One region of the Paenibacillus sp. JZ16 genome, then DNA from elsewhere that is predicted to be linked to it. Evidence: riboswitches for the same ligand, from Rfam matches in the RefSeq annotation. Region 1 holds a riboswitch; each other region holds the start of a gene.
The links. A riboswitch is a leader RNA that binds a small molecule or an ion and turns the genes downstream of it on or off. The one in region 1 is predicted to bind cyclic di-GMP.
Positions count from the first base shown of each region.

Region 2: it holds a riboswitch for cyclic di-GMP, as region 1 does, so the genes downstream of both, BJP58_RS04110 (non-ribosomal peptide synthetase) here and BJP58_RS34120 (class I SAM-dependent methyltransferase) in region 1, are expected to answer to the same signal.
Region 3: it holds a riboswitch for cyclic di-GMP, as region 1 does, so the genes downstream of both, BJP58_RS19400 (DUF8202 domain-containing protein) here and BJP58_RS34120 (class I SAM-dependent methyltransferase) in region 1, are expected to answer to the same signal.

Region 1 covers NZ_CP017659.1:2,639,359-2,642,642, reverse strand. The annotation lists gene BJP58_RS11880 (helix-turn-helix transcriptional regulator) at 157-885, shown strand; cyclic di-GMP riboswitch class I at 1,014-1,102, shown strand; partial or broken gene BJP58_RS34120 (class I SAM-dependent methyltransferase) at 1,306-2,037, shown strand; gene BJP58_RS11875 (acetoacetate decarboxylase) at 2,266-3,015, shown strand; gene fabG (3-oxoacyl-ACP reductase FabG) at 3,018-3,284, shown strand, end outside.
Region 2 covers NZ_CP017659.1:933,837-937,120, reverse strand. The annotation lists gene BJP58_RS04115 (hypothetical protein) at 1-367, shown strand, start outside; cyclic di-GMP riboswitch class I at 942-1,036, shown strand; gene BJP58_RS04110 (non-ribosomal peptide synthetase) at 1,242-3,284, shown strand, end outside.
Region 3 covers NZ_CP017659.1:4,270,066-4,273,349, forward strand. The annotation lists gene BJP58_RS19400 (DUF8202 domain-containing protein) at 1-1,307, opposite strand, end outside; cyclic di-GMP riboswitch class I at 1,550-1,637, opposite strand; gene BJP58_RS19405 (CehA/McbA family metallohydrolase) at 2,252-3,284, opposite strand, start outside.

The DNA.
Region 1 (3,284 bases):
CGGAAGCCTCCGTCCTATTTTGCTATGGTTATCTTAATGGATGGTGGTTTTTTATTGTTTATTTTCGCTTATAAGCTACCGAATTCAGAAGCGGAGATGACTAGAAGATCGATTTCATTATTAATCACTTATTCTTAAAAGGAAGAAGGGAAAATAATGGGCCGTAGAACACTGCTGGAAGCAAACGATCATTTTCCTAATATCCTCAGTATGTCTGAAATAAAAGGAAGGTTGATTGAACGGAAAGAAATTTTATATTTGCTGCAAGAGGAAACCAGGAATATGAACGATTTGCTGTCCATACCTTATTTATTTGTTATAACAGATACGGATGGTGCCGTTATCGATTATTGCGGCACGGATTTGTTAAAAGGATATTTTGAAAGAAATAATATAAAAAAAGGCACATCATTTGCGATGAAAACCGCAGGGGTCAATGCCATTTCTTTATCGATGGAAAATCAATCGGTTTCTGTCGTAATTGGTACCCGGCACACCAACCAATTGTTTGCCGAGCTGTCATGTGTATGTACGCCAATTCGAATAAAAAATGTGATTATAGGCTACCTTGGCCTGAGTTTTCATTATTTACACGAGGTTACATTTGCCATACCACTCATTGAACACCTGGCTAAAAATATTGAAGAAAAACTGCCTCAAAAGGACCCCATTCTACAAAAAGAGCTGACTTATTCTCACTTTGACCAATATGAATTAACAAATCGTGAGAAAGAGATAGCTTATGGATGGCTGGAAAATAAAAACGTACCTGAAATTGCGGGCATTTATGGGATTAGTCAAAGCACGGTCCGTACTTTTATTAAAAAGATATACGCAAAGACGAGCGTTAATCATAAAGGAGCATTCCTTAGGAAATTTACTTAAAATTTAAATTAAAATACATAAGTATAAACTACCCAATTTTGGGTATTTTTTTTGTTTAAGTCGAATTTTATACTTTAAAGTAAGTTGTCGTTGAAGGATTAATGAACATTTTGACAATTTCATACTTCGTACGACAATAGCAAACCCATCGAAAGGTGGCGACGTAAAGCTACGGGGGCTAAGGTGGATATAAACACTATGCCAGCCAGTTGCCGAATACGACGGGACCCCAGTCTATTTAATCATGGCGGGGGGTTTTTGTGTTTTGAGTGATATTGCTAAAGGTGGTGAAAAAATATAAAAATGTCTAATTGTAGTCTTCAGAAGATTAGAGGCAAACTATCTCACCAAATATCGTCAGCAACCTATTCTACATATTTATGCCTGTAGGGATGTCTTCTTGGGAGGAAAATCTAGAGTATGGACAAAACTAACAAAAAACATTTACTTGATGATGTTGAGACGAAGATTAATCAAGGTCTTTTCTCTGAAGCATTTAATGCCCTTTATCATGGATTAGACAGCATACGCAGACATTCTTCAAAAAAAGATTGGAAGCAGTTTATTGCCCAATATCGTCAACATGCAGTAAGCTATTTTTTCTTACAAGAACCGTTTTCTCGTCGAGCATTTGACAAACCGCGCGGTTATGCTGGTGATCCCGTAATGATGGATTCCATCTATGACTTCGACAAAACAGCACCGCCACCTTACGAGGGCAGACAAGCAGAAATTTCCGAGCTTCTCAACTACGAGCTTAATCGTATAAGTTATGCAAATGATGCTGTTCGCGAAAGAAAACGTATATTTTCCAGCAAGATTGACGAAACAGCAGAACGAGTTGCGAACCCTTATATTCTCTCTTTTCCTAGCGGCCATTTGAGAGAAGTATTGGAAAGTGTCGCGGTTAAGAATAAACGCATTGGGAAATTTGTTGCTATTGATCAAGATCAGGAGGCCCTTTCGGTTGCAGCGGAAATCATAAAAGACTTTGGCGAAACGATTCCTGCCTCCATAGTTGACATCATTGAAAATGAAGTGCCTCTTCCTGGATTTGATTTTATATACAGTGTTGGTGTATTTGATTATCTGCCCAACGGAGTTGCCAAAAAATTAGTTAACGAATTATTTAATTTGCTCAATCCCGGAGGTCGATTGTTAATAGCCAATTGGCTTCCTGATACCCCCTCTATTGCTTATATGGAGGCAGCGTTGGATTGGTGGATCACTTACCGTACCAAGGAGCAAATGCAAGAGTTAACCGAAGCTATACCAGAAGAAGATATTCATCATATTGATATTTTTGTGGAAAAATACGAGGTTGTTGTTTTTATGGAAATTGAGAAGGCGGGAGAAGTGAATTCTTTCAAAAGGAAAGGGATGGAACTATTGAAACTGCATGAGGTACGCAAGCAAATGTCGACTCCATTGGGAGCTCCTGCTTATCCTGTTGGACCTTATCATTTTCGTAACCGGGAATACCTGAACATTCTATATCGTACCGACACGGAAGCCTTGAGACGTGTAGTCCCTGAGCCGCTTGAAATTGATGAGCCTTTAGTCAAATTTGAGCTCATGTACATGCCGGATGTTACCGGTTTGGGGGCCTATACAGAATCTGGCCAGCTGATACCGGTGAGCTTTAATGGGGAGAAGGGTGAATACCAGCACGCGATGTATGTGGACAGTCTTCCTGCGATCGCGGCCGGACGTGAGATCAGCGCATATCCGAAAAAACTGGGCTCTCCAAAACTGTATATTGATTCGGACACATTAGTCGGTACGCTGGACTACGGGTCTTTACGTGTAGCCACCGCAACGATGGGATATAAACATCAGGCTCTCGACCCGGAGCAGGCCCGCCAAGAGATTTGCCAACCGACATTTATGCTCAAAATTGTGCCGAACTATGATGGAACTCAGAAGGTATGCCAACTGATGCGTACTCAGATCAAAAATCTGACCATTCATGGTGCCTGGACGGCCCCAGCCCGGCTGCAATTGTTTGCCCATGCGTTGGCCCCACTGGCAGATCTCCCCGTGCTTGAGGTTGTATCAGCTTCGCATATTGTTACTGATTTGGGGTTATCCGCGCCGGATGTCATTTATGACTATTTGGCGGAACATTGAAAGTGGATGGGGGGATTAGAATTTTAACCGGAAAGAATTTTTTAGTAACAGGCGGTTCGAGAGGTATAGGAAGAGCAACAGTAATAAAACTGGCCGAGCAGGGAGCTAATGTTACTTTTACGTATAAAGAAAATGAAGCTGCTGCAATGGAATTGTGTAATTACGTGGTGGATAAAGGAATCGGGAAAATAACCTGTATTCAAGCGGATTCAACCGATCCTTTAGTCGCTTCCGAAGTACTAGAAACGGTCTGTAAAGATAATTCTCAA
Region 2 (3,284 bases), 1.7 Mb from region 1:
GCTGGCGCAGGACGACTTTGGCAACTTCTATTTCAAATATGGCAGCGAGCTGATGAAGTATAGCGACCCGAATCTGGTCATGCCGCTGGACAAAGTACAGCTCGAGGCTGAATCGCTCCAGCTTCACCCCGGAGATGAGGTCGGTTATTCCTACGAAGTCTTCCTTGAGAGAGGAAGAACGACTAAGGAGTTATCCGGCGCTCACATTGAGTATTTGAGCAGCCGTCCGGATAAGGCGGTGATCGACCCCAAAGGAAAGATTATCGCCAAGCATCCGGGGCAAGCCGAGTTGTCGATTCGAATTACATTGAACGGGGTAACAGTTGAATCCAATAAAATCAAGGTGAAAATAACCGGACCTTTTTAAAACTGTTCATGACATATAGCAATATGAGGCCGTTGTCCTGGACAACGGCTCTTTATTTTATTATCCAGTGATCCATTAGACCGGGAACTTGAAGGATGGAATTACCAAGTGGGTTGAACTTATGAAAGTTTTCTGATCGGAAGCGAAATGTCCTTACCAGTTATAGATGGTAATTTAGTCCTGTTTGACAGGAGGCAAAAGTTATTGGACTTGATGATTCCTGCTGTCGCAATTAGGTCAATGGATATAGGAGTGAAGTTAAAAAATAGAACTATTTTCTTGATCAGCCATCATCTAATATCCAAGTAATTACAGAAAATCGCAGCCTTTCTTTTGAACAGAATAGCTTTAATACATAGTTAAGTGAAGTGTAGTGAAGGCGAGGAGTGGAAAAAATTAGTAAAGATTAACTATCACGACCTAGTGTTTCATGAGGGTTATCAATATCATCAAAACCATTCTTGAAAGACAATATTGAACAAAAGACCTATCGATTTTCATTTGGAAACAAGATACAGTAATTGTAAATCGAATACATAATATAATCATGGTTTACAATTTAAATACTATTTTTGTACGACAATAGCAAACCCACCGAAAGGTGGCGACGCAAAGCTATAGGGGCTAATGTGGGATCTACTGCGACCGCAATGCCAGCCAGTTGCCGAATACAACGGGAAACCTCCGTTTTATTCATTATTTTGAATTGAAGAAAGGGGTTTTTTTGACGTTCCAAAAAACAACGGTGGCTTCGCTATAAAAAACTAGTTTGGGGTTGAAGGGGGACATTACTTGATCGCAGAATGCGAAGAGGATTTTTCTGTTCGTTAACAATCAGACATTAATGAATCGATTATCCGGGAGGTTGATGGTCATGGAACAAACGACTTGTGATGTATCAATTGACGAATTGCCGAGGGGGGGATGGGCCGACGATGAAGGAAACCAGGTTCGTTTTTCCCTTGATTTTGCAACGACCCGAAAACTCCATGAACTTGCGTTCAATTTCGGAATAACTGTGGATATGGCACTTATGGCTTGTTATGCGATCCTGCTTGCCAAATATACCGGCGAGGATGATCCTGTAATTGGGTATCTGTTGGAAAGACAGATGTTTCCTATACGTTACTCTCCTACTGTACATAAGCCATTAGGTAAGTTTCTGATAGAAGTCAAGCATACCACGATGCAAGCACTCGAAGATCGGAATATGCGAAAGAATTTGAGCGGCAACCCGTTCATCAAAGCGGCGTTTACTTGGCAAAACGCCAATGCCACTCCTTATGAATCCGATCAGCTGGGGACGTTTGAGCTTGCTTTGACGGCTTTTAAGAAGGAATTTATCATGATACACCTTGAATATTCGGCCCGCTCCTACAGAAAAGAAACGATCGAGCAGATGAGCGGCCACTTGAGCCGAATCGTGCATGAAGTAGTTGATTTCCCCGAGAAGGTGATTGCCGACATACGTATGATGTCGGAAGAAGAGGAGAGACAGATTCAGGCTTTCAGCGGATCTAAGACGGACTATCCTTCCAGCCAAACGGTCCATTACTTGTTTGAGGAACAGGTCCGTTTAACCCCCGATCGCCCGGCGGTCATGACCGAGGACCATCAGATGTCCTATCGGGAATTGAACGAACGCGCGAATCAGCTTGCAAAAGCACTGCAGGATCACGGCATTAAGCCGGAGAGCGTCGTTGGGATTGTCGCGGATCGGTCTGTCAATATGATTGTCGGGCTTACAGCCATATTGAAAGCTGGCGGCGCTTATATGCCCATCGAAGCCGATTTTCCGTGCGAAAGAATCGAATATATGCTCAAGGACAGTCGAGCGGGATTTTTACTGGCTCCTTCCAGTTGGAAGCCTGACATAGCATTTGAGGGAAAAGTAATTTATTGGGACAACGCGCAGCTAAGCCTTGACAGCTGTCCCCATACGATATCTGCAGCAACCTCGCAAAGTCTAGCCTATATCATCTATACTTCCGGATCAACGGGGACACCGAAAGGAGTCATGGTTGAGCATCGTAACATCGTAAGACTGGTCAAGAATACCAATTATTTCAACTTTTCCAAGGAGCATCGAATTTTGCAAACCGGTACAATAACATTCGATGCGTCGACCTTTGAAATTTGGGGATCCCTTTTGAACGGATCTACTTTGTATTTGATGAAGGACACGGACCTATTTGACCTTTACAAATTGAAGGAAACCATCATCGGCCACCGCATTACGGCTTGGTTTCTGACTACGGCTCAATTCCATAATCTGGACGAACAGGACCCAGACGCCTTTCGTACGTTAGACATCTTGCTAATCGGCGGAGAAGCGTTATCGCCGAAGCACGTAAATGCCGTAAGGAAGAGGTGCCCCGATCTGCGGATGATCCATATGTACGGTCCAACGGAAAACACGACGTTCTCCACTTACTTCCCGATCGAACGTGATTTCGAATCGACCATTCCAATTGGCAGACCAATATGCAATTCATCCGCTTATATTCTTGATAAACAGTTGAAGCTTCAGCCGTTCGGAGTAGTAGGAGAGCTTTGCGTCGGAGGAGACGGTATCGCGCGGGGGTATGTGAATCAGCTGGAATTGACAGAAGCCAAGTTTGTGGAACATCCGCTCCTCGGGGAAAGGTTATATCGAACGGGGGATTTGGCCCTGTGGCTGCCGGATGGCAATATCGAAATGATCGGGCGAATCGACGATCAAGTAAAGATCCGAGGGTATCGAGTGGAACCGGGAGAAATCGAGACCCGGCTATTGGAACACAACGCAATCTCGAAAGCCGCGGTAGCCGTCAAAGCAGACGGAAGTGGAAATCCGATAATATGTGCGTATTTTGTTGCGAAACAGGTGTTGTCCGAAACGGAAGTCAAGGCGTATTTAGCCCGGAATTTGCCTGAA
Region 3 (3,284 bases), 1.6 Mb from region 1:
TCACCTGAGGTGTCACTGCCTCCACTGGATACGTAAACATCCGATAAAACTTCAAATTGTCTAGTCACAGTCCCCGACTGTGTATTATTTTTATTAGCTGTAACATTGATCGTATATGCACCTATAGTCAAGGCATTAGCAACTGGAAACTCCCAGTTCCCGTTCTCATCAGCGGTTACCTCTTCAGAAACGATGATAGACTGGTCTGCTGCACTAACGATTTCAATCTTTACATTCGCAAAAGGTTCTGTTACCCCGGTCAGCGTCGGCTTTTTCCCCATTACCTCGCCGTCGGTACTCGGTTTGCTCAAGTCATTCTTGAATGCTCGCCATACCAAATTCTTATTTGCATCATAACTTGCAAGAAGAGAGCCAGAGTCGGCAATCAAATTCTCGACACTGCCCATACCTTCTTCTGTTACACGTCCAAATTGTGTTCCCGATGTCATGCTCTGGGTGGTAACGCCTGCCTTCCCCGTAAATGCACCGTTTAGAATTAGAGCTTTATAATTTGCCAGGTTAACGTTTACTTCTTTTCCGTTAAATGTATTCCCGGTGATATTGGCTTCACCCGAAAGGACGATCTCACCGCCGCGAGACTCAACGCCTCCGCCGATATTATTTGTAATGTGGCCACCGGTCATAATAAATTGTGCTCCAGGATCGACAAAAATTGCCGCACCAATCAAAGAACGTTTATTGCCTTTAATTTCTCCATCATTCATTTCTACAATAGAACCGGCGTCTCTGGTGTATATCGCACTTCCTTGATGTTGTGAAAAACTGTTTTGTAAAACAGCACCTTCTCCAATAATCAGTTTTGAACCACCATAGACATTAAATAATCTTCCATCGATCGCCCCTCCCATTTCCTCGGAGTTGCCGTCAATGATAATATTACTTAATGTTATCTGGCTCATATTAGTTAGTTGAAAGAGTACTTTGCCGCTTGGCTTGCCACGTTTAATCATCACGGTGTTATTGGCATTAGGGGCAGTGGCAATCGTAACATGCTTGGCTTCATTTATTGCAACAATTACATCAACGCCATCCTTCAGTATAACGTCGTCCAGGAGGTATATCGTTCCCCCGTCATTAACCTCTTTATAGGCTTTCTGCAGGGAAGCGAACGGAGTCGACTCAGTTATTCCATCGTTTTGGTCATCACCACCGCTGGATACATAAACTTCCGAAGAAGCAGCATAGCTGACTGGCATTCCTGAGCTTACCCCAAGTCCCGTGAAGACAAGGGTAAAAATCAGAAACATAACTCCAATTTTCCGCAAATTAATGTTGTTGCTTAGCATTTAGATCCATTCCTTTCTTGTGTGAAGTTTTCCATTTTCACCGTAGTGACGGCCCATTTCCACCTCTTTTTCACTACTTTTTCAACTGCTATGTCAGGGTCATAAGAGCTAGTATTCGACTCAGAAAACCTGTAAGAGGCTTACTGCCAGTCGTTCACAGCATCGGACTCCTTCAATAGAATGACTAAAATAAAAAAACTCCTTCCAAAGGCGAACGCCAATAGACGGAGGTTTCCGTCGTTTTCGGCAGCTGGCTGGCATAGGTCAATAGAACCATTAGCCCCTATAGCTTTGCGTCCCCGCTTTTCAACAGGTTTGCTCTTATCGTACGAGCTTTATTATGTAATACTTGGTAACAAAACTACTTAAATTTTGATTCTTTTTTCATAAAAATACAAGGTACTCAGGTCTTATGTTTGTTGTATTTTATCAAATTATGTCTAATATAGTGCTTTGGTAGCTTCTTTTGACATTATATGTGGCAATTCTGAACATATCCTGAATATGCTTGTTATAGATAGAGTCTTAAGTATGCAAAAAGTATCTTCACCTGAGGGTTCTCTACCCTCGCGAATTGTATCATTCACTTCTATACAAAAACTTTACAAGCCAGGGACTTGAAAGATGAATACTAACAAAATGAAGCTGTAATGCCAGTAGACTGACCCTTTTCTGTGGTATAAAAGGGGCAGCTATTCCGATAAAATTTCTTTAAATGTAAGCGACCGACAAACTTTTCTTTACTTATAGCAGGGTTCTGATCCAACACCATAAATACGGTTGGAACCGGAACCGGCCAGGTTTATCGACCAATATAAATCACTTGCGGACATATAAAGAAAATGAGCCCGGCATAATTACCGGACTCATTTCATTAAACTGCCCAATACCTATGATATCTAACCATTTAGGGTCACTTCACAGGTGGAGCAGCCTCTATTTCATTATGTCTTCGACACGGATACGAGAAGCTCGTTATCGCTTGAAACGACCGCCCCTTCAGGGCGTCCAGGAGGGTGCGGCATCCGGTTCGCAATCCACCACTCCCCCATTCCGACAAAGGCCGAAGATGTGAACGGAAGCGCGGCTTCTGCATCCACGCCTTGGGTGACCCCCTCCATCTCGATTTGCTTCTGAGTCAAGGTTAGCTCATAGGATGCAATCAAGCCCTCATACTCTGCCTTGATGAGTACGGTTCCTTCCGATTTCACCGTTACTACACCGCTAGCGCTGATCTCCGCTATAGTTGGATCACTGCTTGTATAGATGACGTTTGCCTCCACCTTTTCACGGCTTCCATCGCTGTACACTGCGGTAGTCACCGTTTGGGCATTCTCTCCAACGACCAGTACAACCGGCCCCTCGAGCTCAATCTCAGTCAGTGTAACCGGTTCGTCATTGTCGCCTGCTGATACCGATTGTAATACAGGTCGTTTAGCCATACCGTCCCATCTCCAAATCGTGTTAAAGTCCCACCCTAATCTGTCTGTATAGGTAGATGGAGTCTTTATTTCAGTTTCAGATAGGCCTAATCCTTTAAGGGTTGTTAATGCTCCTTCAGCTACACCTTCTTTATTCACTATCATGCCGTCAAATGCATAATTATTTTCGAGCGTAGCGGTGTGTCCCGCAAGAACTCGTCCCATCACCCGGTTTGCCATCGTTGGCGCCGTAACCGAAGGGCCCAGGGCAATGACATTTCTGACGACTGTATCATTGTATCCGTATCCAGTCACTCCGCCCGCATTGCTCGTCATCGCTCGAACGGTTCCAGACGCATACACGTTTTCTGTTAGGCTGCCCGAGTTCGTAATTCCGATTAGGCCGCCGGCCTGACTTACCTGAGCGGTTACATCCGCGGTTGAATAGCTGTTTCTTACGATACCATTAGAATAGCCTACTAGACCGCCGACTGTGCTGGAGCCTGTAATAGAGCCTGTTGAGAGGCTATTCTCTACCTCGCCATTGTTCGTGTTG